DNA from 3 places in the Pseudomonas sp. MT92 genome. Region 1 is predicted to be linked to each of the others. Evidence: predicted binding sites of a transcription regulator. Region 1 holds the regulator's gene; each other region holds the start of a gene.
The links. The regulator sigma-54, encoded in region 1, starts transcription at its own class of promoters, with help from an activator protein. The targets are predictions, from matches to a motif close to ANTGGCATNNANNTTGCTNT.
Positions count from the first base shown of each region.

Region 1 (7,577 bases):
TAAGCTATGAGCAGGTCGCTTATCTAGGCGACGACCTGCCGGACCTGCCGGTCATTCGCCGCGTCGGCCTGGGCATGGCGGTGGCCAATGCCGCAAGCTTTGTGCGTGAACACGCTCACGGAGTAACCCTGGCCCGCGGTGGCGAGGGTGCCGCCCGCGAATTCTGCGAATTGATCCTGCGCGCCCAGGGCCGTCTCGATGCGGCCAACGCCGCGTACCTGTGAGCCAAACCATGCTGAACAAAAAAATTCGCAACATTCTGGTGTTCGGTTGCATTGCGGCGATTTTCGCCGCGGTCGGCTATTGGAACATCAGCCCGGAACGCTTCCTCGACAAACCGATCGCGCATGTCGACGAAAGCGAAATCGATTATTACGCTACCAACGCCCACAGCGTGCAGTTCCTGCCTGATGGCAGGCTTCAATACGAAATGACTTCCGACAAAGTCGAGCACCTCAAAGCAAGCGAAGTCACGCTGCTGACCAACCCTGACCTGAACATGTTCCGCGGCACCGAGTTCCCGTGGCACGTCCAGAGCGAAAAAGGTGAGGTCAACCCGGACGGCACGCAGGTTGAATTGATCGATTCGGTACGCATCACGCGCTTTGATGAAAAAAACCGCAGAACCCTGATCACCACCACTCGAATGACGGTGTTCCCGCAGCAACAATATGCGCAGACCGAGCAACCCGTTAGAATCGACGGCGCTGGCGGCGTATCGACCGGTACCGGAATGAAAGCGTATTTGAAAGAAAGCAGGATACACCTGCTATCGAACGTAAGAGGACAGTATGAGGCTCGTTAAAACCCTCCCTATTTTGCTCAGTCTGGGCGCAGCACTGGGAAGCGTGAGCGCCTGGGCTCTGCCGAACGATCAAGAGCAGCCTATCCGCATTCAAGCCGACGACGCCCAACTGGACGACAAGAATGGCGTTGCCACCTACAAAGGTGACGTGATCATTACCCAGGGCTCGATGAAGGTCACCGGCAACACCGTGACCATCACCCGCACGCCGACCGGCGATATCGATGTAGTGACCTCTGTAGGCAACCTGGCCTACTTCGAACAACTGCAAACCCAGGGCGACACCAAGCCTGTCCAGGGCTGGGGAGTGACCATCCAGTACCACGCCGCGCAAAACCGCGTCGTACTGATCGATCGCGCCAAAGTCATCGACAAGGACAACAACACCACCCAGGGCGAAAAAATCGTCTACGACACCGTCAAGAAGCTTGCGAGCGCTGGCCGTGCGACAGGTAACAAGGTCACCGAAGCGCGTCCGCGCATCGACATGGTGATCCAGCCGAAGAAGAAAACCGACGAGCAAAAGGCCCAGTAATGGCAACTCTGAAAGCTCAGCATCTGGCCAAGAGCTACAAGAGCCGCCAGGTCGTCCGTGATGTCAGCCTGTCCATCGACAGCGGTCAGATCGTTGGCCTGCTAGGCCCTAACGGCGCTGGCAAGACCACCTGTTTCTACATGATCGTAGGCCTGGTACAGGCCGATCAGGGCCGCGTACTGATCGACGACCTGGACGTCAGCCACCAGCCAATGCACGGCCGCGCAAAGGCCGGTATCGGCTATCTGCCGCAAGAAGCGTCGATCTTCCGCAAACTCTCGGTCGCCGACAACATCATGGCGATCCTGGAGACCCGCAAGGAACTCGACAAGGCCGGTCGCCGCAAGGAGCTGGAAAGCCTGCTGCAGGAATTCCACATCAGCCACATCCGCGACAACCTCGGCATGAGCCTGTCCGGTGGCGAACGCCGCCGTGTGGAAATCGCCCGGGCATTGGCCACCAACCCGAAATTCATCCTCCTCGACGAGCCCTTCGCCGGCGTGGACCCGATTTCGGTAGGCGACATCAAACAGATCATCCATCACCTCAAGGCCAAGGGCATTGGCGTGCTGATCACCGACCACAACGTCCGTGACACCCTCGACATCTGTGAAACCGCCTACATCGTCAACGATGGCCAATTGATCGCCGAAGGCGACGCTGCAACCATCCTGGCCAACGATCTGGTCAAGGAAGTGTATTTGGGCCATGAGTTCCGCCTGTAAGCACCGAGGTGTCTGGCTAGTCGACCGAGCGCTTGTCTCGATAAAAAATCAACACTTTTTTATTGTTACAGCGCTCTAGGCAAACACTTCAGTTTCAGGCATATAATTTGCTTATGTTTGGCGCTCCGGCGCCCTGTAGTGGATGGCGCATGTGCGCCGGCGAATAAGGTGTTTAGCCCCTGCCATGAAACCATCGCTAGTCTTGAGAATGGGCCAGCAGCTGACGATGACACCGCAGCTGCAACAGGCCATCCGCCTGCTCCAATTGTCGACCCTGGACCTGCAACAGGAAATCCAGGAGGCCCTGGAGTCCAATCCGATGCTCGAACGCCAGGAAGAAGGCGACGACTTCGATAACAGCGACCCCTTGGCCGACAACGCCGAACAGAAACCCAACCCCGACATTCAGGAACCCTCCTACCAGGAAAGCGCACCGACGGTTGATAACCTCGAGGAAGGCGACTGGGACGAGCGTATCCCCAACGAACTGCCCGTCGATACCGCCTGGGAAGACGTTTACCAGACCAGCGCCAGCAGTCTGCCGAGCAACGATGACGACGAGTGGGATTTCACCACCCGCACATCGGCCGGTGAAAGCCTGCAAAGCCATTTGCTGTGGCAATTGAACCTGGCGCCCATGTCCGACACCGATCGCCTGATCGCCGTGACCCTGATCGATTGCATCAACAATCAGGGCTACCTGGACGAGACGCTCGAGGAGATACTCGAAGCCTTCGACCCGGAGCTGGACATCGAACTGGACGAAATCGAAGCCGTCCTGCACCGCATCCAGCAATTCGAACCCGCCGGAATCGGCGCCCGCAACCTGGGCGAATGCCTGCTGCTGCAATTACGCCAGATGCCGGCCAAAACCCCTTGGCTCGCCGAAGCAAAGCGCCTGGTCACCGACTACATCGACTTGCTCGGCAGCCGCGATTACAGCCAGCTGATGCGCCGCATGAAGCTCAAGGAAGATGAGCTGCGCCAAGTGATCGAACTGGTTCAAAGCCTTAATCCGCGCCCGGGCTCGCAAATCGAATCCACTGAAGCCGAATACGTGGTTCCCGACGTGATCGTGCGCAAGGACAACGAACGCTGGCTGGTGGAACTCAACCAGGAATCGGTACCGCGTCTTCGGGTCAACGCCCAGTACGCCGGTTTCGTGCGTCGCGCCGACACCAGCGCCGACAACACGTTCATGCGCAATCAGTTGCAGGAAGCCCGCTGGTTCATCAAGAGCCTGCAAAGCCGCAATGAAACCCTGATGAAAGTTGCCACCCAGATTGTCGAGCATCAGCGCGGCTTCCTGGAGTACGGCGACGAAGCCATGAAACCGTTGGTCCTGCATGACATCGCCGAGGCGGTTGGCATGCACGAGTCGACAATTTCACGGGTGACCACACAGAAATTCATGCATACCCCTCGGGGCATATATGAACTGAAGTACTTTTTCTCCAGCCATGTCAGCACCTCCGAAGGCGGCGAATGCTCGTCCACGGCGATCCGCGCGATCATCAAAAAACTGGTTGCCGCGGAAAATCAGAAAAAGCCGTTGAGTGACAGCAAGATCGCTGGTTTACTGGAGGCACAAGGCATTCAGGTGGCTCGCCGCACCGTCGCCAAGTACCGCGAATCCCTGGGGATCGCGCCTTCGAGCGAACGCAAGCGGTTGATGTAGAGCCACGCCACAGCGTTCCAGTGGTAGATCATTTGATCTACCGCTTTATGCACTGGCAACGAAGGAGAAGCTGTATGCAAGTCAACATCAGTGGACACCAACTGGAAGTGACCGAACCTCTTCGCACCTACATCGGCGAAAAACTCCAACGGTTAGAGAGGCACTTCGACAAGATCACCAACGTACAGGTCACGATGACCGTCGAAAAGTTGAAGCAGAAAATCGAAGCCACGCTGCATATTCCCGGCAATGAAGTGGTCGCGAACGCGGAACATACCGATATGTACGCGGCGATCGACGCACTGACCGACAAGCTGGATAAACAACTCAAAAAGCATAAGGAAAAGACCCAGAGCCTCCTCCAGGGCGCTACCGGTCGTTAACACCCCCAACCCATGATCCGACTTGAAAGCATCCTGACCCCCGGCCGTTCCCTTGTGAACGTGCCGGGCGGCAGTAAAAAGAAAGCCCTCGAACAAATTGCCAACCTGATCGCCCGGGAAGTGCCGGATCTGGAGATGCAAGATGTCTTCGAGGCGTTGATTGCCCGTGAAAAACTCGGCTCGACGGGTTTTGGCAACGGCATCGCCATTCCCCACTGTCGCCTGAAGGGCTGCTCTTCACCCATCAGTGCCCTGATGCACCTCGATGCTCCCATAGATTTCGACGCCATCGACGGCGCACCGGTTGACCTGTTGTTCGTTCTACTGGTCCCGCAAGCCGCTACCGATGCGCACCTGGAACTTTTGCGCCAAATTGCCAGCATGCTCGACCGCAAGGAAGTGCGCGAAAAACTGCGCAGCGCCCCGAGCAATGAAGCCTTGTATCAGGTTGTCCTGGACGAGCAAAACGGTCAGTAATCATGCGCTTGATCATCGTCAGTGGCCGCTCCGGCTCAGGTAAAAGCACCGCCCTTGATGTACTCGAGGACAGTGGCTACTACTGCATCGACAACCTTCCCGCCGGGTTGCTGCCGGAACTCGCCGAACGCGCATTGATCCACACCGAACTGGCACAGCCGCTGGTGGCCGTGTCCATTGATGCTCGCAACCTGCCAAGTCACTTGTCGCGATTCCCCGAATTGCTCGAAGAAGTCCGCAGCCGGCATATCCAGTGCGATGTTCTGTACCTGGATGCCGACGAAGAAACCTTGCTCAAGCGTTTTTCGGAAACCCGTCGTCGTCACCCGCTGAGCAGTGCCAATCGTTCGCTGGCTGAAGCGATCAACGATGAAACCAGCCTGCTCGGCCCCATAGCCGACCTTGCCGATCTCAAAGTCAACACCACCAACCTCAACCTGTATCAGCTACGGGATACGATCAAGCTGCGCCTGTTGAACCAGCCGGAACCCGGTACAGCCTTCCTGGTGGAGTCCTTTGGTTTCAAGCGTGGCATGCCCGTGGATGCCGACCTGGTATTCGACGTGCGCTGCCTGCCCAATCCCTACTGGAAACCCGAGCTTCGGGCGCAGTCCGGGCTTGATCAACCGGTTGCCGAGTACCTGGCAGCCCAGCCGGACGTGGAAGAGATGTTCCAGGACATTTCCACATATCTGCTCAAATGGTTGCCCCGCTTTGCCGCCAGCAACCGCGCCTATGTCACCATTGCCATCGGCTGCACGGGCGGACATCACCGCTCCGTCTACCTGACCGAACGCTTGGGCAAGACGCTGCAACAATCCCTGAAGAACGTCCAGGTCCGCCACCGCGACCTCAGCTAAAGGATTCACACCGCGATGCCTGCTCTGGAAATCGAAATCATCAACAAGCTGGGCCTGCACGCCCGTGCTTCTGCAAAATTCGTCGGAGTCGCCGGTGAATTCAAGGACTGCACGATCAGAGTCGGACGCACTCCGGAATCTACGGTCGACGGCAAAAGCATCATGGCAATGATGATGCTCGCGGCTGGCAAGGGCACCAAAATCTACATCAACACCGAAGGCGAAGACGCGCAAAAGGCGCTGGATGCGTTGAAAGACCTGATCAACCGCTATTTCGACGAAGGCGAGTAAACGCGTATCGAGGCCAAACCCGCTCGATAGCCCACAAAAAAAGGCGCACCACCCATCAGGTGGTGCGCCTTTTTTGTGACAGGGGAGTTTAGCTGCCTGCCACCGTCATCCGCTCGATCAGTACCGACCCCGTACGGATATTGCTGCGCAGTTCCAGGTCATTACCCACGGCAACGATCTGCTTGAACATGTCACGCATGTTACCGGCGATGGTCACTTCCTGGACCGCGAACTGAATTTCACCGTTCTCGACCCAATAACCCGCCGCGCCACGGGAGTAGTCGCCCGTGACCATATTCAGGCCCTGCCCCATCAATTCGGTCACCAGCAGGCCACGCCCCATGCGACGCAGCAAGGCCGCCTGATCTTCATCACCATGGGTGACGAACAGGTTATGCACGCCTCCGGCATTCGCGGTGCTCGGCATGCCGAGCTTGCGACCGGAGTAAGTACCGAGGATGTAGGACACCAGCTCGCCCTTTTCAACGAACGGCTTCGCGTAAGTCGCCAGACCATCGCCATCGAAGGCCGCGCTGCCCAAGGCACGCATCAAATGCGGACGCTCATCGATGGTCAGCCATTCAGGAAACAGCTTCTGACCCAGGGTGCCTTCAAGGAACGATGACTTGCGATACAGGCTGCCGCCGGAAATCGCCGACAGGAAGCTGCCGAACAAACCACCGGCCAACTCGGCGGAAAACAGCACCGGCACTTCGCAGGTTGGCACCGGACGCGCGCCGAGACGGCTTGCCGCCCGTTGTGCGGCACGCTGGCCAATGCTCACCGGATCAGCCAGCAAATTGCCCTGGCGATTCACGTCATACCAATAATCGCGCTGCATCTGACCATCGGCCTCGGCGATCATCACGCAGCTCAGGCTGTGCCGGGTCGACGCATAACCGCCGATAAAACCGTGGCTGTTGCCATAGACACGGCAGCCTTGATGAGTGCTCAGCGTAGTGCCATCGGCATTCTTGATCCGGCTGTCGGCAGCAAATGCGGCCGCTTCACAGGTCAGCGCCTGCTCGATTGCCTGCTCCGGCGTGATATCCCATGGGTGGAACAGGTCGAAATCCTGAACGTCACGCGCCATCAGAGCAGCATCCGCCAGACCCGACGCTTCGTCTTCCGAGGTGTGTTTGGCAATGGCCAAGGCGGCGGCTACGGTCTCACGAATCGCCTCTGGACCGCTGGCCGAGGTGCTGGCCGACCCCTTGCGCTGGCCAACGTACAAGGTGATACCGAATCCCTGATCACGATTGAATTCGACGGTTTCGACTTCGCGCTGGCGCACCGTGGTCGACAGGCCCTGCTCCAGGGACACCGCCACTTCACAGGCACTGGCCCCCTGGCGCCTGGCTTCAGCGATGATCTGCTCGACTTGTTCTTGCAGTGCCGGCAACGCTTGTGGGCCGACGCTTTCAACTGCACTCATGCTGTTCTCCACTCAAATTCTGCTTTCGGAATAGGTCATCGAGCGACCGGGCCGGACAAGCGGCCCCCGACTGGTTATCATGGCGGCGTTTCTTTGCGGACGGCCACCATGGTTGATTCTTACGACGACTCCCTCGATACGGGAGAAAAAAGCAAATCCCAGGTCAAACGCGAGCTGCATGCTCTGGTTGACCTTGGCGAACGCCTTACGACACTCAAGCCTGACTTGCTGGCAAAACTGCCCTTGACCGACGCTTTGCGCCGGGCCTTGGCCGATGCGCCCAAGCACACGGCGAACATCGCGCGTAAACGGCACCTCCAGTTCATCGGCAAACTGATGCGCGATCAGGACACTGACGCCATTCTGGTCTTGCTTGATCAACTCGATG
Region 1 is NZ_JBXAFA010000011.1:153,191-160,767, reverse strand. Features, by position in the region: gene AC1Q6D_RS20890 (KdsC family phosphatase) at 1-224, shown strand, start outside; gene lptC (LPS export ABC transporter periplasmic protein LptC) at 233-805, shown strand; gene lptA (lipopolysaccharide transport periplasmic protein LptA) at 792-1,340, shown strand; gene lptB (LPS export ABC transporter ATP-binding protein) at 1,340-2,065, shown strand; gene AC1Q6D_RS20870 (RNA polymerase factor sigma-54) at 2,250-3,743, shown strand; gene hpf (ribosome hibernation-promoting factor, HPF/YfiA family) at 3,818-4,126, shown strand; gene ptsN (PTS IIA-like nitrogen regulatory protein PtsN) at 4,139-4,603, shown strand; gene rapZ (RNase adapter RapZ) at 4,606-5,463, shown strand; gene AC1Q6D_RS20850 (HPr family phosphocarrier protein) at 5,479-5,754, shown strand; gene pmbA (metalloprotease PmbA) at 5,843-7,189, opposite strand; gene yjgA (ribosome biogenesis factor YjgA) at 7,298-7,577, shown strand, end outside.

Region 2 (7,577 bases), on a different contig from region 1:
ACACCGATCCGCAAAAGACCGAAAAAGTCGTGCTCCACGACGTGTTCGTCAAGGGTGACCGCTACTTCAACACCGGCGATCTGTTGCGCAACATCGGTTTTGGCCATGCGCAGTTCGTTGATCGGCTGGGTGACACCTATCGCTGGAAGGGCGAAAACGTTTCGACCACCGAGGTCGAGAACATCCTCCTGCGACACCCGCATATTTCCGAAGCCGTGGCCTATGGTGTGGAAGTGCGCAACACCAACGGCCGCGCCGGCATGGCCGCCATCACGCCGGCCGAATCCCTGGCGACCCTGGATTTCAGCGAGCTGCTGGCCTTCGCCCGGCAACAGATGCCGGCCTACGCCGTGCCATTGTTCCTGCGGGTGAAAGTGAAAATGGAGACCACCGGGACCTTCAAATATCAGAAAACCCGGCTCAAGGATGAAGCGTTCGACCCGGCCCGGAGCGGCGCTGACCCGATCTACGCCTGGCTGCCGGGAACCGAAACGTACGTGCAGGTGACGGAGCAAATGCTGAAGGATATCCACGGCGGTCGATATCGATATTGAATGTGCCTATGGCCCCGCTTCAGAAAAAAGAAGTGACAGTAGCGGGGCTGCTCGGGAAACTGTCGGCTTTGCGAATAACTGAAAGTGGAGCGTTCAATGTCAGACAAAAGCCGCCAGATGACTCCCGAAGAAGCTGCCGAATTTGCCGAACAGGTATTCAACAAGGCACGGGAGGGCGATGCGGCCATGATGGCTGCGCTGCTGACCAAGGGCTTGCCGCCGAACCTGCGCAATCACAAGGGCGACACCTTGCTGATGCTGGCCGCTTACCATGGTCATGTGGACACGGTAAAAGTCTTGCTCGAACACAAGGCCGATCCGGAGATCCGCAACGACAACGGCCAGAGCCCGATTGCCGGCGCCGCCTTCAAGGGCGACCTGGCGGTGGTCACGGCGCTGGTTGAAGGCGGGGCACAAGTCGAAGGCTCGTCGTTCGATGACCGTACGGCGCTGATGATGGCGGCGATGTTCAACCGCGTCGCCATTGTCGACTACCTGATCAGCAAAGGTGCCGATCCGAAAGCCAGGGACGCCAATGGCATCACCGCGCTGGAAGCCGCCAGGACCATGGGGGCTGTGGACACCGTTGCGCAGTTGGAAAAACTGCTGGGCTGACGCTGTACTTCTGTGGCGAGGGAGCAACCTGCGCAGCACTCACTGAATGCGTTATCCTTCGCGCCCTCAAAATTCCCTCGCTACAGGATCTGCCCCATGAAAGCCGCACTCGTCGAACTCATCAGCAAAATCAGCTCCGGGTGCATGGGCGATGACGAAATCCTCAAGGTCGCTGACGAGGCGGCCCAGGCTTACGCGGACCCCGAGGGTTTCCTGGCGGCCAATCCGGACATCAACTACGACGACACCTTCCCGATCCCGCTGGGCGAGTGGGTGGTCGTCGGCAGTCTGCCGGAGACCGTGATGTTCCAGGCCGACACCTACATGGACCTGTTCGCGCAGATCGTTGCTTCGTTCGGGCCGGGCGTCGACTTCAATATCAAACCCAAGCAACTGGCCAAGACCGAAGCCCTGACCGCGCTCAATCGCATTCAGGTGCAAATGAGCAGCCTGAACAAGGAAAACGGTGGCTATGTGCTGATGAACTTCAGCCAGTTGCTCGACGATGAACTGCAAGTCGTTCTGGTCTACGGCAACGACGTGCCGCGGGTGCTGGAACTGTGCGCCGAAGTCGGCATTGCCGCTGCGCCGTCCCTGGAAGCCTTGAAAGTGGCCGTTCACGTTTAAAACCGCAAGCTGTCAATAAAAACGGAACCCTGGCCTCGGGCAGCTATCCTAAGAGGGCCAATCACTCTTCAGGAGCGTCACCATGGGTTCCACGTTCAACAGCCTGGTAGGCCTGATCATCCTTGCCCTGGACATCTGGGCAATCATCAACGTACTCAAAAGTGGCGCCGAAACCGGGATGAAAGTCCTCTGGGTGCTGTTGATCCTGTTGCTGCCGGTTTTGGGCCTGATCATTTGGGCGATCGCGGGGCCACGGGGTAACGTCAGAATCTGAAGTCATTCTCCCAAGCGACATAAAATCTGTGGGAGCGAGCCAGCTCGCGATGACGGCGGCACATTCGGAATTGATGTGGCGGACAAATCGCTATCGCGAGCAGGCTCGCTCCCACAGGGCATTGTGGCGAGACATCAAGTGAGGTTCGACCTGTCATCTTCCTCGACGTAGAATGCGCGCCTTTCCCGGTCAATCGAGCCGATCGATTGGCCATCATGGGCGGGTAACCGTCCGTTGCCACCCGCATTCATCGGAGCACTTCCCATGAGCATCACCCCGACCAACGACTACCTGGAAACCCTCTACGAAGGCTATGGCCAGCGTTTTCGCATGGAAAAACTGCTGCACGAAGTGCGCACCGAACACCAGCACCTGGTGATTTTCGAAAACCCGCGCATGGGCCGGGTCATGGCGCTGGACGGCGTGATCCAGACCACCGAAGCCGACGAATTCATCTACCACGAAATGCTGACCCACGTGCCGATCCTCGCCCATGGCACCGCCAAGCGCGTATTGATCATCGGTGGCGGCGACGGCGGCATGTTGCGTGAGGTGGCCAAGCACCGCAGCGTCGAGCACATCACCATGGTCGAGATCGACGGTACCGTGGTCGAAATGTGCAAGGAATTCCTGCCGAATCACTCCAAGGGCGCGTTCGACGATCCACGCCTGAACCTGGTGATCGACGACGGCATGCGCTTCGTCGCCACCACCACTGAAAAGTTCGACGTGATCATTTCCGACTCCACTGACCCGATCGGGCCAGGCGAAGTGCTGTTCTCGGAGAACTTCTATCAGGCCTGCCACCGCTGCCTGAACGAAGGCGGCATCCTGGTCACGCAGAACGGCACGCCGTTCATGCAGATCGAAGAAGTCAAAACCACCGCCGGTCGTCTGCGCAGCCTGTTCCCTGACTGGCACTTCTATCAGGCCGCCGTGCCGACTTATATCGGCGGCGCGATGACCTTCGCCTGGGGCGCGACCAATACCGCTTATCGCAAATTGTCCCGCGAAACCCTGCAACAACGGTTCGCCGGCAGCGGCATCATCACCCGCTACTACAATCCGGAGATCCACATCGGTGCCTTTGCCTTGCCGCAGTACGTTTTGCAGGCTGTGAACAAGCCAAGCAACGACTGATAGCGCGTCAATCAAAAAGGGCTGTCCGCGGTGGTGTTCAATCACGCCGCTGACGGCCCTTTTTTCATGAGGTGCCGGAGGAAAATCAGCGGAACGATTAGCCAGCTAATCAGGTCGAGATAGAAGTAAGCCCATCCATGGGTTTTATCGAGGAGGCACTGATGCAAAAGTGGAAAATCACTTTCGTGGATGATCACGGTGAAACTGTCGACGAAGTCTTTGAGTGCGACGAGTGCCCGGATAACGAACACGCCGCCAAACTCATCAAGGCCCGGTTGCTTCCCGTCGCCGCCGAACTGGATCTGAACGATCTGGAAGGGCGAACCGCCGATGCGACTGTCAAAAGTCTCAAGGCCCAGAACAGCATTCAAATCCTCGGCATCACGCCAATCTGAACATCTCCTGTCACATTCTCAACCAGGCCTTGGCAGCGGCTCTATCTTGGGGCTAATCTGCAGGCGAGATCAGCGAATGGATCGCTAAGGTCTGGTCTTGTCAGCTACATGCTTGTTTCCCGTCGGCACATCGGATGCCGTCGTTCGCACCGTTCGGTGGCGGGCGCTGGGAGTACGGAAAGTCTATCCATCAGTTTGAGGAGGACGTTTCATGAGCACAGCCTATCAAGAAGATATCAGCAGCAGCGTTCTGCGCCGCATGAAAGAGGGCGGTTTCGACTTTTCACGGTTCCATCCCATCGAGTTCTACGCCATTTTCCCGGACGAGGAGCGGGCACGCAGGGCGGCAGGTCATTACCGTGGTGAATCCCTGAATGCGCAAATCAGTGTGCGCGATGACGGCGCATGGGCCCTTGAACTGAGCAAAGTCATGTACGCCACTTACGATGACATCGGCGACTTCGAGCAGGGTTTCGAAGCCGTGGTCGAGCCATTGGGCGGCATCATTGAAGGCTGGGGTGTCAAACAGGAGGTACGAGGGCGACTCGCATAAACTTATGAACAGTAGCAAGCATCAGTAACGGCTGACCTTTGGGTTGGCCGTTTTCGTTTTTGTCGCCGGCAAACCGAACATGACCTCGAAGAGCCCTCCATGACTGAATGACCCTCCTTCGCCGGCAAGCCGCCTCCCACAGACTATGCTGGTGACAGGCGACTGCAACGCCTTGCAATGAAGCGGGGGCGATCAGGTTGGGGCATTTACCGCACAGGATTGGTGCGGTGTCTGCGTAACGATTATCCAACCGATTGATATCAAAGCGTTTCTGCCGATGGCACGGGCCTTGCGAAGGCCTGTATGTCCGGGTGACAAGGAGTACGGCATGATCCGCACCTATTTTGATGAGATGTACGATGCCGGCGGCCAGGTCCGCCCGCATTATCGGGAGTTTGCCCGTTGGCTGTCCGAAACGCCTGACGAGCTTTTGGCACAACGGCGACGCGAGGCCGATCTGTTGTTTCATCGCGCCGGGATTACTTTCACGCTCTACGGTGATGAGCAGGGGACAGAGCGCCTGATTCCCTTCGACACCATTCCGCGCAGCATTCCCGCCAGTGAATGGCGCATTGTCGAGCGCGGCTGCATCCAGCGGGTCAAGGCGTTGAACATGTTCCTCGCCGACCTCTATCACGAGCAACGCATCATCAAGGCCGGCATCATTCCGGCCGAGCAGGTGCTGGCCAACGAGCAATACCAGTTGGCGATGCAGGGGCTGGATCTGCACCGCGATATCTATTCGCACATCTCCGGTGTCGATCTGGTGCGCGACGGCGACGGCACGTACTACGTGCTCGAAGACAATCTGCGTACGCCGAGCGGTGTCAGCTACATGCTCGAAGACCGCAAGATGATGATGCGACTGTTCCCCGAATTGTTCGCGGCGCAACGCATCGCCCCCATCGACCACTACCCGAACCTGTTGCTCGATACCCTGAAAAGCTCCAGCCCGATCGACAACCCGAGCGTCGTGGTGTTGACGCCGGGGCGCTTCAACAGTGCATTTTTCGAGCATGCGTTCCTGGCGCGGGAAATGGGTGTGGAGCTGGTGGAAGGCGCGGACCTGTTCGTGCGTGACGACAAGGTGTTCATGCGCACCACCGACGGGCCAAAAGCCGTCGATGTGATCTACCGGCGCCTCGACGACGCCTTCCTCGACCCGCTGGCGTTCAATCCGGACTCGATGCTCGGCGTGCCGGGGCTGCTGTCGTCTTACCGATCCGGCAATGTCGTGTTGGCCAATGCCATCGGCACCGGGGTGGCGGACGACAAGTCGGTGTACCCGTTCGTGACCGACATGATCCGTTTCTACCTGGATGAAGAACCGATCCTGAAGAACGTACCGACGTGGCAGTGCCGTAACCCCTCGGAACTTTCCCACGTCCTGGCCCATCTGCCGGAACTGGTGGTCAAGGAAACCCAGGGCTCCGGCGGTTACGGAATGCTGGTGGGGCCGGCGGCGACGGCGGCGGAAATCGAAGCCTTCCGTGCGCGGATCATTGCCAAGCCCCATGCCTATATCGCGCAACCGACGCTGTCGTTGTCGACCTGCCCGACCTTTGTCGAAAGCGGCATCGCGCCACGTCACATCGACCTGCGCCCGTTTGTCTTGTCTGGTCGCGAAACCCGGGTCGTGCCCGGCGGTTTGACCCGTGTCGCCCTGCGCGAAGGCTCCCTGGTGGTGAACTCCTCCCAGGGCGGCGGAACCAAGGACACCTGGGTGGTCGAGGATTGAAGGAAGCCTGTCATGTTAAGTAGAACTGCCTCGGATCTGTATTGGATGTCGCGTTACCTGGAGCGGGCGGAAAACCTCGCACGGATGCTCGACATCAGTTATTCGCTGTCGCTGATGCCACAGGATGGACGCGGTGACGGCCTGCACGAACTGGCCATGCCGCTGCTGATCACCGGCACCCTGGACGATTACCTCGAACGCCACGGCGAGTTGCATGCCGAACGCTTGCTGCATTTTTTCGCCTTGGATGCGGCCAACCCGGCGAGCATCTACAGCTGTCTCGGTGCCGCGCGGGCCAGTGCCCACGCGGTGCGTGGCCGAATCACCGCGGACATGTGGGAGAACATCAACGCGACCTGGCTGGAAATTCGCGGCATTGCAGAGCAGGGCCTCAGTCGCTACGGCATGAGCCGTTTTTGCGAGTGGATCAAGGAACGTTCCCACCTGTTCCGGGGCGCGTCCTACGGCACCATCATGCGTAACGATGCGTTCCGTTTCATTCGCCTGGGGACCTTCATCGAGCGCGCCGACAACACGTTGCGCCTGCTCGATGCCCGCTACGAAATGGCGGGTGATCAGGCTGAAGCGGTCAGCGATGGCACGGCCCACGCGTACTACCAGTGGAGTGCCTTGCTGCGGGCCTTGTCGTCCTTCGAGGCCTACACCGAAATTTATCGCGACGCACCCGGCGCCCGGCATGTGGCCGAGTTGCTGTTGCTGCGGGCGGATGTGCCGCGCTCCCTGCGGGCGTGCACCGAAGAAATCGACCAGATCCTTGCCCAGTTGCCGGGAGCCAACGGCCGTCCCGCGCAACGCCTGGCGGCGGAAATGGACGCGCGACTGCGCTACACCGGCATCAACGAAATCCTCGACGAAGGCCTGCACGCCTGGCTCACCGAGTTCATCCCGCTGGTGCGCCAGTTGGGTAACGCGATTCACAGTTCTTATCTGGAGGCGGCATGAGACTTTCGATTAGCCACGAGACCACCTATCACTACGAAGATCAGGTGCGCGCGAGCATCCAGTACCTGCGACTGACCCCCCATGACAGCGAGCGCCAGCACGTGCTCAGTTGGCAGCTCGACCTGCCGCGGCCGGTGCGCGCGCAACTCGATCCGTTCGGCAACATCCTGCACGTGCTGACCATGGACGAACCGCACGAAGCGATCATCATCGGCGCCCGTGGTCAGGTCGACATCGACGAATTGCGCGAAGCCGAGCACGAGAGCCAATCGGCGCTGCCATTCCTGCGCTTCACCCGCCTGACCGAAGCCGACGCAGCCCTGCGCGCGTTTGCCGAAAAGGAATGCAAGCAACGCCGCGATCGCACGGCGCTGATCGACTTGATGCATGGCCTGAACCAGCACATGACCTACACGCCGGGCGCCACCGAAGTGGACACCAGCGCGGCCCAGGCCTTCGCAGGTCGTTCCGGTGTGTGCCAGGACCACACCCACGCGTTCCTCGCCTGTGCCCGCAGCCTGGGGATTCCGGCGCGGTATGTCTCGGGTTATCTGTACAGCGAAAACAGCGAACACCTGGCCAGCCATGCCTGGGCCGAAGCCTGGCTGGATGACGCCTGGTACAGTTTCGACGTGACCAATGAACTGGCCCGGCCCGAACGTCATTTGAAACTGGCCGTGGGCCTCGATTATCTGGATGCCTGCCCGGTGCGCGGGAT
Region 2 is NZ_JBXAFA010000010.1:41,346-48,922, forward strand. Features, by position in the region: gene AC1Q6D_RS19090 (long-chain-acyl-CoA synthetase) at 1-554, shown strand, start outside; gene AC1Q6D_RS19095 (ankyrin repeat domain-containing protein) at 651-1,169, shown strand; gene AC1Q6D_RS19100 (hypothetical protein) at 1,266-1,796, shown strand; gene AC1Q6D_RS19105 (PLDc N-terminal domain-containing protein) at 1,879-2,070, shown strand; gene speE (polyamine aminopropyltransferase) at 2,335-3,210, shown strand; gene AC1Q6D_RS19115 (hypothetical protein) at 3,372-3,605, shown strand; gene AC1Q6D_RS19120 (ribonuclease E inhibitor RraB) at 3,817-4,158, shown strand; gene AC1Q6D_RS19125 (circularly permuted type 2 ATP-grasp protein) at 4,487-5,896, shown strand; gene AC1Q6D_RS19130 (alpha-E domain-containing protein) at 5,909-6,859, shown strand; gene AC1Q6D_RS19135 (transglutaminase family protein) at 6,856-7,577, shown strand, end outside.
Region 2: AC1Q6D_RS19125 (circularly permuted type 2 ATP-grasp protein) is a predicted target of sigma-54. The motif match lies at 4,435-4,454, and genes of this name have one in related genera.

Region 3 (7,577 bases), on a different contig from region 1:
TATCGATCCGTTGGTCGGTCGTGAGCTGGAAGTCGAGCGCGTTGCGCAGATCCTGGCGCGTCGTCGCAAAAACAATCCGCTGCTGGTAGGCGAGGCGGGCGTGGGTAAAACCGCGATTGCCGAAGGTCTGGCCAAGCGCATTGTCGACAACCAGGTACCGGACCTGCTGGCCAACAGCGTGGTTTACTCCCTCGATCTGGGTGCCTTGCTGGCCGGGACCAAATATCGCGGTGATTTCGAGAAGCGCTTCAAGGCGTTGCTCAATGAACTGAAAAAACGTCCACAGGCAATCCTGTTCATCGATGAGATCCACACCATCATCGGTGCGGGGGCAGCGTCCGGCGGCGTCATGGATGCTTCGAACCTGCTCAAGCCGCTGCTGTCGTCGGGTGATATCCGTTGCATCGGTTCGACGACCTTCCAGGAGTTCCGCGGCATCTTCGAGAAGGACCGTGCCTTGGCTCGGCGCTTCCAGAAGGTCGATGTGTCCGAGCCTTCGGTGGAAGACACCATCGGTATCCTGCGCGGCCTGAAAGGGCGTTTCGAGACCCATCACAATATCGAATACAGTGATGAAGCCCTGCGCGCCGCTGCCGAACTGGCCTCGCGCTACATCAATGACCGGCACATGCCGGACAAGGCCATCGACGTCATCGACGAGGCGGGTGCCTACCAGCGCCTGCAGCCGATCGAGAAGCGCGTAAAACGCATCGAGGTGGCTCAGGTCGAGGACATCGTCGCGAAAATCGCGCGGATTCCGCCAAAACACGTCACCAGTTCCGACAAGGAGCTGCTGCGTAACCTTGAGCGTGACCTGAAATTGACGGTGTTTGGTCAGGATGCCGCGATCGACTCCCTGGCGACCGCGATCAAACTGTCCCGTGCCGGACTCAAGTCGCCTGACAAGCCTGTCGGTTCGTTCCTGTTTGCCGGTCCTACCGGTGTCGGTAAAACCGAAGCGGCGCGCCAGCTCGCCAAGGCGTTGGGTGTCGAGCTGGTTCGTTTCGACATGTCCGAGTACATGGAGCGCCACACCGTATCGCGTCTGATCGGTGCGCCTCCGGGCTATGTCGGGTTCGATCAGGGCGGTCTGCTGACCGAAGCCATTACCAAGCAGCCTCACTGCGTGCTGTTGCTCGATGAAATCGAGAAAGCGCATCCGGAAGTCTTCAACCTGCTGCTGCAGGTCATGGATCACGGTACGTTGACCGATAACAACGGGCGCAAGGCGGATTTCCGTAACGTGATCGTCATCATGACGACCAACGCCGGTGCCGAGACCGCAGCCCGTGCCTCGATCGGTTTCACCTATCAGGATCACTCTTCCGATGCGATGGAAGTGATCAAGAAAAGCTTCACGCCGGAATTCCGCAACCGCCTGGACACCATCATTCAGTTTGGTCGCCTCAGTCACGAGGTTATCAAGAGCGTGGTGGACAAGTTCCTCATCGAGCTTCAGGCGCAGCTGGAAGACAAGCGTGTGCTGTTGGAGGTTTCCGATGCGGCCCGCAGCTGGCTGGCGGCCGGTGGTTACGACGCAGCAATGGGTGCTCGACCAATGGCTCGCCTGATCCAGGACAAGATCAAGCGTCCGCTGGCAGAGGAGATTCTCTTTGGCGAACTGGCCGAACATGGCGGTGTGGTGCACATCGACATCAAGGACGGCGAGCTGACCTTCGAGTTCGAGACCACGGCCGAAATGGCCTGACGTTAAACCGCTGCAAAGCAAAAAGGCGCCGATTGGCGCCTTTTTGCGGTCTGTCAGATGTACGTCTGCCCCTTGTGGGAGCGAGCCTGCTCGCGAATGCGTTATAGCAGTGAAAGAGATGCTGGCTGACACGACGCTTTCGCGAGCAGGCTCGCTTCCACATTGGTTGCGGTGGGCTTCAAATTTCGGACATACAAAAACGCCCGGCATAAGCCGGGCGTCTTGTATTGACTTGATTAGCGAGCGCGGTAAGTGATGCGCCCTTTGCTCAAGTCATAGGGCGTCAGCTCGACGCGCACTTTGTCACCGGTAAGAATACGAATGTAGTTCTTGCGCATCTTGCCGGAAATATGCGCGGTTACGACGTGCCCATTTTCCAACTCCACACGAAACATGGTGTTGGGCAGGGTGTCGACGACAGTGCCTTCCATTTCGAAGCTGTCTTCTTTCGACATGCAGTAAAGCCCTCGGTGTCCAATGAATGGCCCGGTGCAACTGCGCCAGGCAAAAGCGGCGTGCATTGTGCCCGAAAAGTGGGGTTCAAGCCAAGGGGTTTAGGCCGTGCTCTAGTTCAGGGCAACCCAACGCTGGTTAATCAGCAATTCAATGGGTCGATATTGCGTCTTGTAGCTCATTTTTTTGCAGTTCTTGATCCAGTAACCCAGGTAGACCGCGTCCAGCCCCAGGCGCCGGGCCTCGCCAATCTGCCACAGGATCGCGAAACGCCCCAGGCTTCGGCGGTCTTCTGCAGGCTCATAGAAGGTGTAGACCGCCGACAGACCGTTCGGCAGAAGGTCGGTGACAGCGATGGCCAGCAGCCGCCCGTCGAGGCGAAATTCATAGAAACGCGAGAAAGGCAGGTCACGTACCAGGAATGTCGAAAATTGATCGCGGCTCGGCGGATACATGTCGCCATCGGCATGACGCTGTTCGATGTAGCGCTGGTAAAGGTCGAAATACTCTTCGCTGAAGCCTGGTTTTGCCGGGCGTACCTGCAAGTCGGCATTGCGTTTGAAAATGCGCTTCTGCTGACGGTTGGGGGTGAATTGTCCTACGGGGATGCGTGCAGGCACGCACGCATTGCAGTTTTGACAATGCGGCCGATAGAGGTGATCGCCACTGCGACGAAAACCCATTTCCGACAGGTCCGCATAGACATGCACATCCATGGGCTGGCTAGGATCGAGGAACAGGGTTGTAGCCTGCTCCTCTGGCAGATAACTGCAAGAGTGGGGCTGAGTGGCATAGAACTTCAAACGCGCCAACTCGGTCATGATCAACCCTCGGGATAAACTTTTAATTAGGGGGCGTCTCTAAGTGTAAGCCACGCGCGCGAAAGTCGCTCAGCAAACCCAGGTCGCACGGCTGGGCTGGCCCAGGTACTGCGACAGATAGCCGGCAAACGCGCTGCGGGGAATCGCTCGCGCACCGAGGCTATGCAGATGGTCGGTCGGCATCTGGCAATCGATCAGCACGAAACCCCATTCTTTCAGGTGTTGCACCAAGGTGGCAAAGCCATACTTGGAGGCGTTGTCGGCGCGGCTGAACATGGACTCGCCGAAAAACAATTGCCCCATTGCCAGGCCGTACAGCCCGCCAACCAGTTCACCCTGATCCCAGACCTCCACCGAATGCGCATAACCGCGCTTGTGCAGTTCCAGGTAAGCGTCCTGCATGGCTTGCGTGATCCAGGTGCCATCGGCGTAGTCGCGCGGTGCTGCGCAGGCACGGATGACGGCGGCAAAATCCTGGTCGAAGGTCACCTGATAGCGTTGTTGGCGCAGCAATTTGTTCAGGCTGCGCGAGACGTGCAGTTCGTCGGGAAAAAGCACGGTGCGCGGGTCCGGCGACCACCAGAGAATCGGCTGGCCTTCCGAGAACCAGGGAAAGCAACCGTGCCGGTACGCCCGGATCAGCCGGTCGGCGGACAGATCGCCGCCGGCGGCCAGCAGACCGTTGGGGTCGCGCATGGCTTTATCCAGCGGCGGGAACGTCAGGGTATTGCGTTGTAACCAAGTAAGCATGGCGTCCGGGCTTGCAGAGAGGGGAGGGCAGTGGCGGATTGTCGATCCGCCACTTAGTGTGCCGTCAAACGACGGGAATGTCGTCGAGGTATTTTTCCGCGTCCAGTGCCGCCATGCAGCCGGCTCCTGCCGAAGTGACGGCCTGGCGATAGACATGGTCGGCCACATCACCCGCGGCAAATACACCGGCGATGGCCGTCGCTGTGGCGTCGCCTTCGCTGCCACCCTTGACCAGCAGGTAGCCGTCACGCATTTCCAGCTGGCCGGTGAAAAGGTCGGTGTTGGGCTTGTGGCCGATGGCAATGAACACGCCAGCGAGTGGCAGCTCCTGGGTGGCTCCGGTGTGGCTGTCACGCAGGCGCGCACCGGTGACGCCACTGGCATCGCCCAACACTTCATCCAGATGCTGGTTCCAGTGCAGGCGGATATTGCCATTGGCGGCTTTCTCGAAGAGTTTGTCCTGAAGGATCTTCTCCGAGCGCAACTTGTCCCGACGGTGAATCAGATGCACTTCCCTGGCAATGTTGGACAGGTACAACGCTTCTTCAACCGCCGTATTGCCGCCACCGATCACGGCGACGACCTGATTGCGATAGAAGAAGCCGTCGCAAGTCGCGCAAGCCGAAACCCCTTTGCCGGCAAACGTTTCTTCCGAGGGCAGACCCAGGTATTGCGCGGAGGCTCCAGTGGCAATAATCAGCGCATCGCACGTGTAGGTTCCGCTGTCTCCCGTGAGTTCAAACGGGCGCTGTTGCAACTTGGCCGTGTGGATGTGGTCGTAGACGATCTCTGTGTCAAAACGTTCGGCGTGTTTTTGCATGCGCTCCATCAGGGCAGGGCCTGTGAGGCCTTCGACATCGCCGGGCCAGTTATCGACTTCGACGGTGGTGGTGAGCTGGCCACCTGCCTGTATGCCGGTAATGACAACGGGTTTGAGGTTGGCGCGGGCGGCATACACGGCTGCGCTGTAACCGGCGGGGCCGGAACCCAGAATGATCAGGCGGTGATGCTTCGCTTTGCTCATAAAAACACCTCATAAGCCTTTGTCACAAAAGAGAATGCGTGCTCAAATTGAGTCGCACGTAATGTGCTTTTGACTATGCTGCAACCTAAGGTTTCAAGCATGGCATCGGACGAACAAACCCGTACAATGCGTGGCTGTCACAGTGTTTGTAACAAAATAAGCAGTGCGTTTCGTGTTTATAAAAACCGAGGCGCAATGTTAAAAGTAGTACTTGTTACGCCCGTTAACTTTTTACCTGCCTGGATTGGGCAGTTTTTTTGGCAGTTTTTATAGTCATTCAACAGATGGACGCGCCATAGGCGCAGGAAAAGAAGCGTTTTGAAGAAATCCACCGCAGCACCTAAACCAGCCGTCGTTCCGCTCTGGCGCCAGCATTTGCACTACCGACTCAAGGAAGGTGCATTGATCGCCATTGGTGCCTTGTGCCTGTTCCTGATGATGGCCTTGTTGACCTATGGCAAGGACGATCCGGGGTGGAGCCACAACAGCAAGATCGACGACGTACAGAATTTCGGCGGGCCGGCGGGCTCCTATAGCGCCGATATCCTGTTCATGGTGCTCGGTTATTTCGCCTACGTCTTCCCGCTGCTGCTTGCGATCAAGACCTACCAGATATTCCGTCAACGCCACGAGCCATGGCAGTGGAGCGGCTGGCTGTTTTCCTGGCGGCTGATCGGCCTGGTGTTTCTGGTGCTGTCCGGCGCTGCATTGGCGCACATCCATTTCCATGCCGCGACCGGGTTGCCGGCCGGTGCTGGCGGCGCGCTGGGGGAAAGCCTCGGCGATCTGGCAAAGAACGCTCTGAACATCCAGGGCGGAACGCTGCTGTTCATTGCGCTGTTCCTGTTTGGCCTGACGGTGTTCACCGACCTGTCCTGGTTCAAGGTGATGGACGTCACCGGCAAGATCACCCTCGACCTTTTCGAACTGTTCCAGGGCGCGGCCAATCGCTGGTGGGCGGCCCGTACCGAGCGCAAGCAACTGGTCGCGCAGTTGCGTGAAGTCGATGATCGCGTGCATGACGTGGTCGCGCCGACCGTCACCGACAAACGCGAGCAGGCCAAGGTCAAGGAGCGCCTGATCGAACGTGAGCAGGCGCTGAGCAAGCACATGTCCGAGCGCGAGAAGCAGGTACCGCCTGTGATCGCGCCGGCCCCGGTCAAGGCGCCCGAGCCAAGCAAGCGCGTACAGAAAGAGAAACAGGCACCGCTGTTCGTCGACAGCGCCGTGGAAGGCACCTTGCCACCGATCTCGATTCTCGACCCTGCGGAAAAGAAACAGCTCAATTACTCACCGGAGTCCCTGGCGGCGGTCGGTCACTTGCTGGAAATCAAACTCAAGGAATTCGGCGTCGAAGTTACCGTGGACTCGATCCATCCGGGTCCGGTGATCACCCGTTACGAAATCCAGCCGGCGGCCGGGGTCAAGGTCAGCCGTATCTCCAACCTGGCCAAAGACCTGGCGCGCTCCCTGGCCGTGACCAGTGTGCGGGTCGTGGAAGTGATTCCCGGCAAGACCACGGTCGGTATCGAGATCCCCAACGAAGACCGCCAGATCGTGCGTTTCTCCGAAGTGCTCTCGACGCCCGAGTACGACAATTTCAAATCGCCGGTCACCCTGGCCCTGGGCCATGACATCGGCGGCAAGCCGGTGATCACCGACCTGGCGAAAATGCCTCACCTGCTGGTGGCCGGTACCACCGGTTCCGGTAAGTCGGTGGGCGTGAACGCGATGATCCTGTCGATCCTGTTCAAGTCCGGCCCGGAAGACGCCAAGCTGATCATGATCGACCCGAAAATGCTCGAGCTGTCGATCTACGAGGGCATTCCGCACCTGCTTTGCCCGGTGGTCACCGACATGAAGGACGCCGCCAACGCCCTGCGCTGGAGCGTTGCCGAGATGGAGCGGCGCTACAAGCTGATGGCGAAGATGGGCGTGCGAAACCTGTCGGGCTTCAACGCCAAGGTCAAGGAAGCCCAGGACGCCGGCGAGCCGTTGAGCGATCCGCTGTACAAGCGCGAAAGCATCCACGACGAAGCGCCGTTGCTGCAAAAGCTGCCGACCATCGTGGTGGTGGTCGACGAATTTGCCGACATGATGATGATCGTCGGCAAGAAGGTTGAAGAACTGATTGCCCGTATCGCGCAGAAGGCGCGTGCCGCCGGTATTCACTTGATTCTTGCGACCCAGCGTCCGTCGGTGGACGTGATCACCGGTCTGATCAAGGCCAACATCCCGACCCGCATGGCGTTCCAGGTATCGAGCAAGATCGACTCGCGCACCATCATCGACCAGGGCGGCGCCGAACAGCTGCTGGGCCATGGTGACATGCTGTACATGCCGCCGGGCACCAGTCTGCCGATTCGCGTCCACGGTGCGTTCGTTTCCGATGACGAGGTACACCGGGTGGTCGAAGCCTGGAAACTGCGCGGTGCGCCGGAGTACAACGACGACATTCTCAACGGTGTCGAAGAGGCCGGTAGCGGCTTTGAAGGCAGCAGCGGTGGTGGCGACGGCGATGATCCCGAAGCTGATGCACTGTACGACGAGGCGGTGCAGTTCGTTCTGGAAAGCCGTCGCGCGTCCATTTCCGCGGTTCAGCGCAAGCTGAAAATCGGCTACAACCGCGCTGCGCGCATGATCGAAGCCATGGAAATGGCCGGGGTCGTGACGTCCATGAACACCAACGGCTCGCGTGAAGTCCTGGCCCCCGGCCCGGTGCGCGACTGACCTGATTTTTGAAGGACGGCGTCTTGAGGCGCCGTCTGCACTCCCACGAATATTATGAGGACTCCCATGCGTCTTATCCGCATGCTGTTGC
Region 3 is NZ_JBXAFA010000009.1:262,426-270,002, forward strand. Features, by position in the region: gene clpA (ATP-dependent Clp protease ATP-binding subunit ClpA) at 1-1,708, shown strand, start outside; gene infA (translation initiation factor IF-1) at 1,945-2,163, opposite strand; gene AC1Q6D_RS18730 (arginyltransferase) at 2,275-2,982, opposite strand; gene aat (leucyl/phenylalanyl-tRNA--protein transferase) at 3,052-3,732, opposite strand; gene trxB (thioredoxin-disulfide reductase) at 3,797-4,756, opposite strand; gene AC1Q6D_RS18745 (DNA translocase FtsK) at 5,075-7,486, shown strand; gene lolA (outer membrane lipoprotein periplasmic chaperone LolA) at 7,553-7,577, shown strand, end outside.
Region 3: AC1Q6D_RS18745 (DNA translocase FtsK) is a predicted target of sigma-54. The motif match lies at 4,807-4,826, and genes of this name have one in related genera.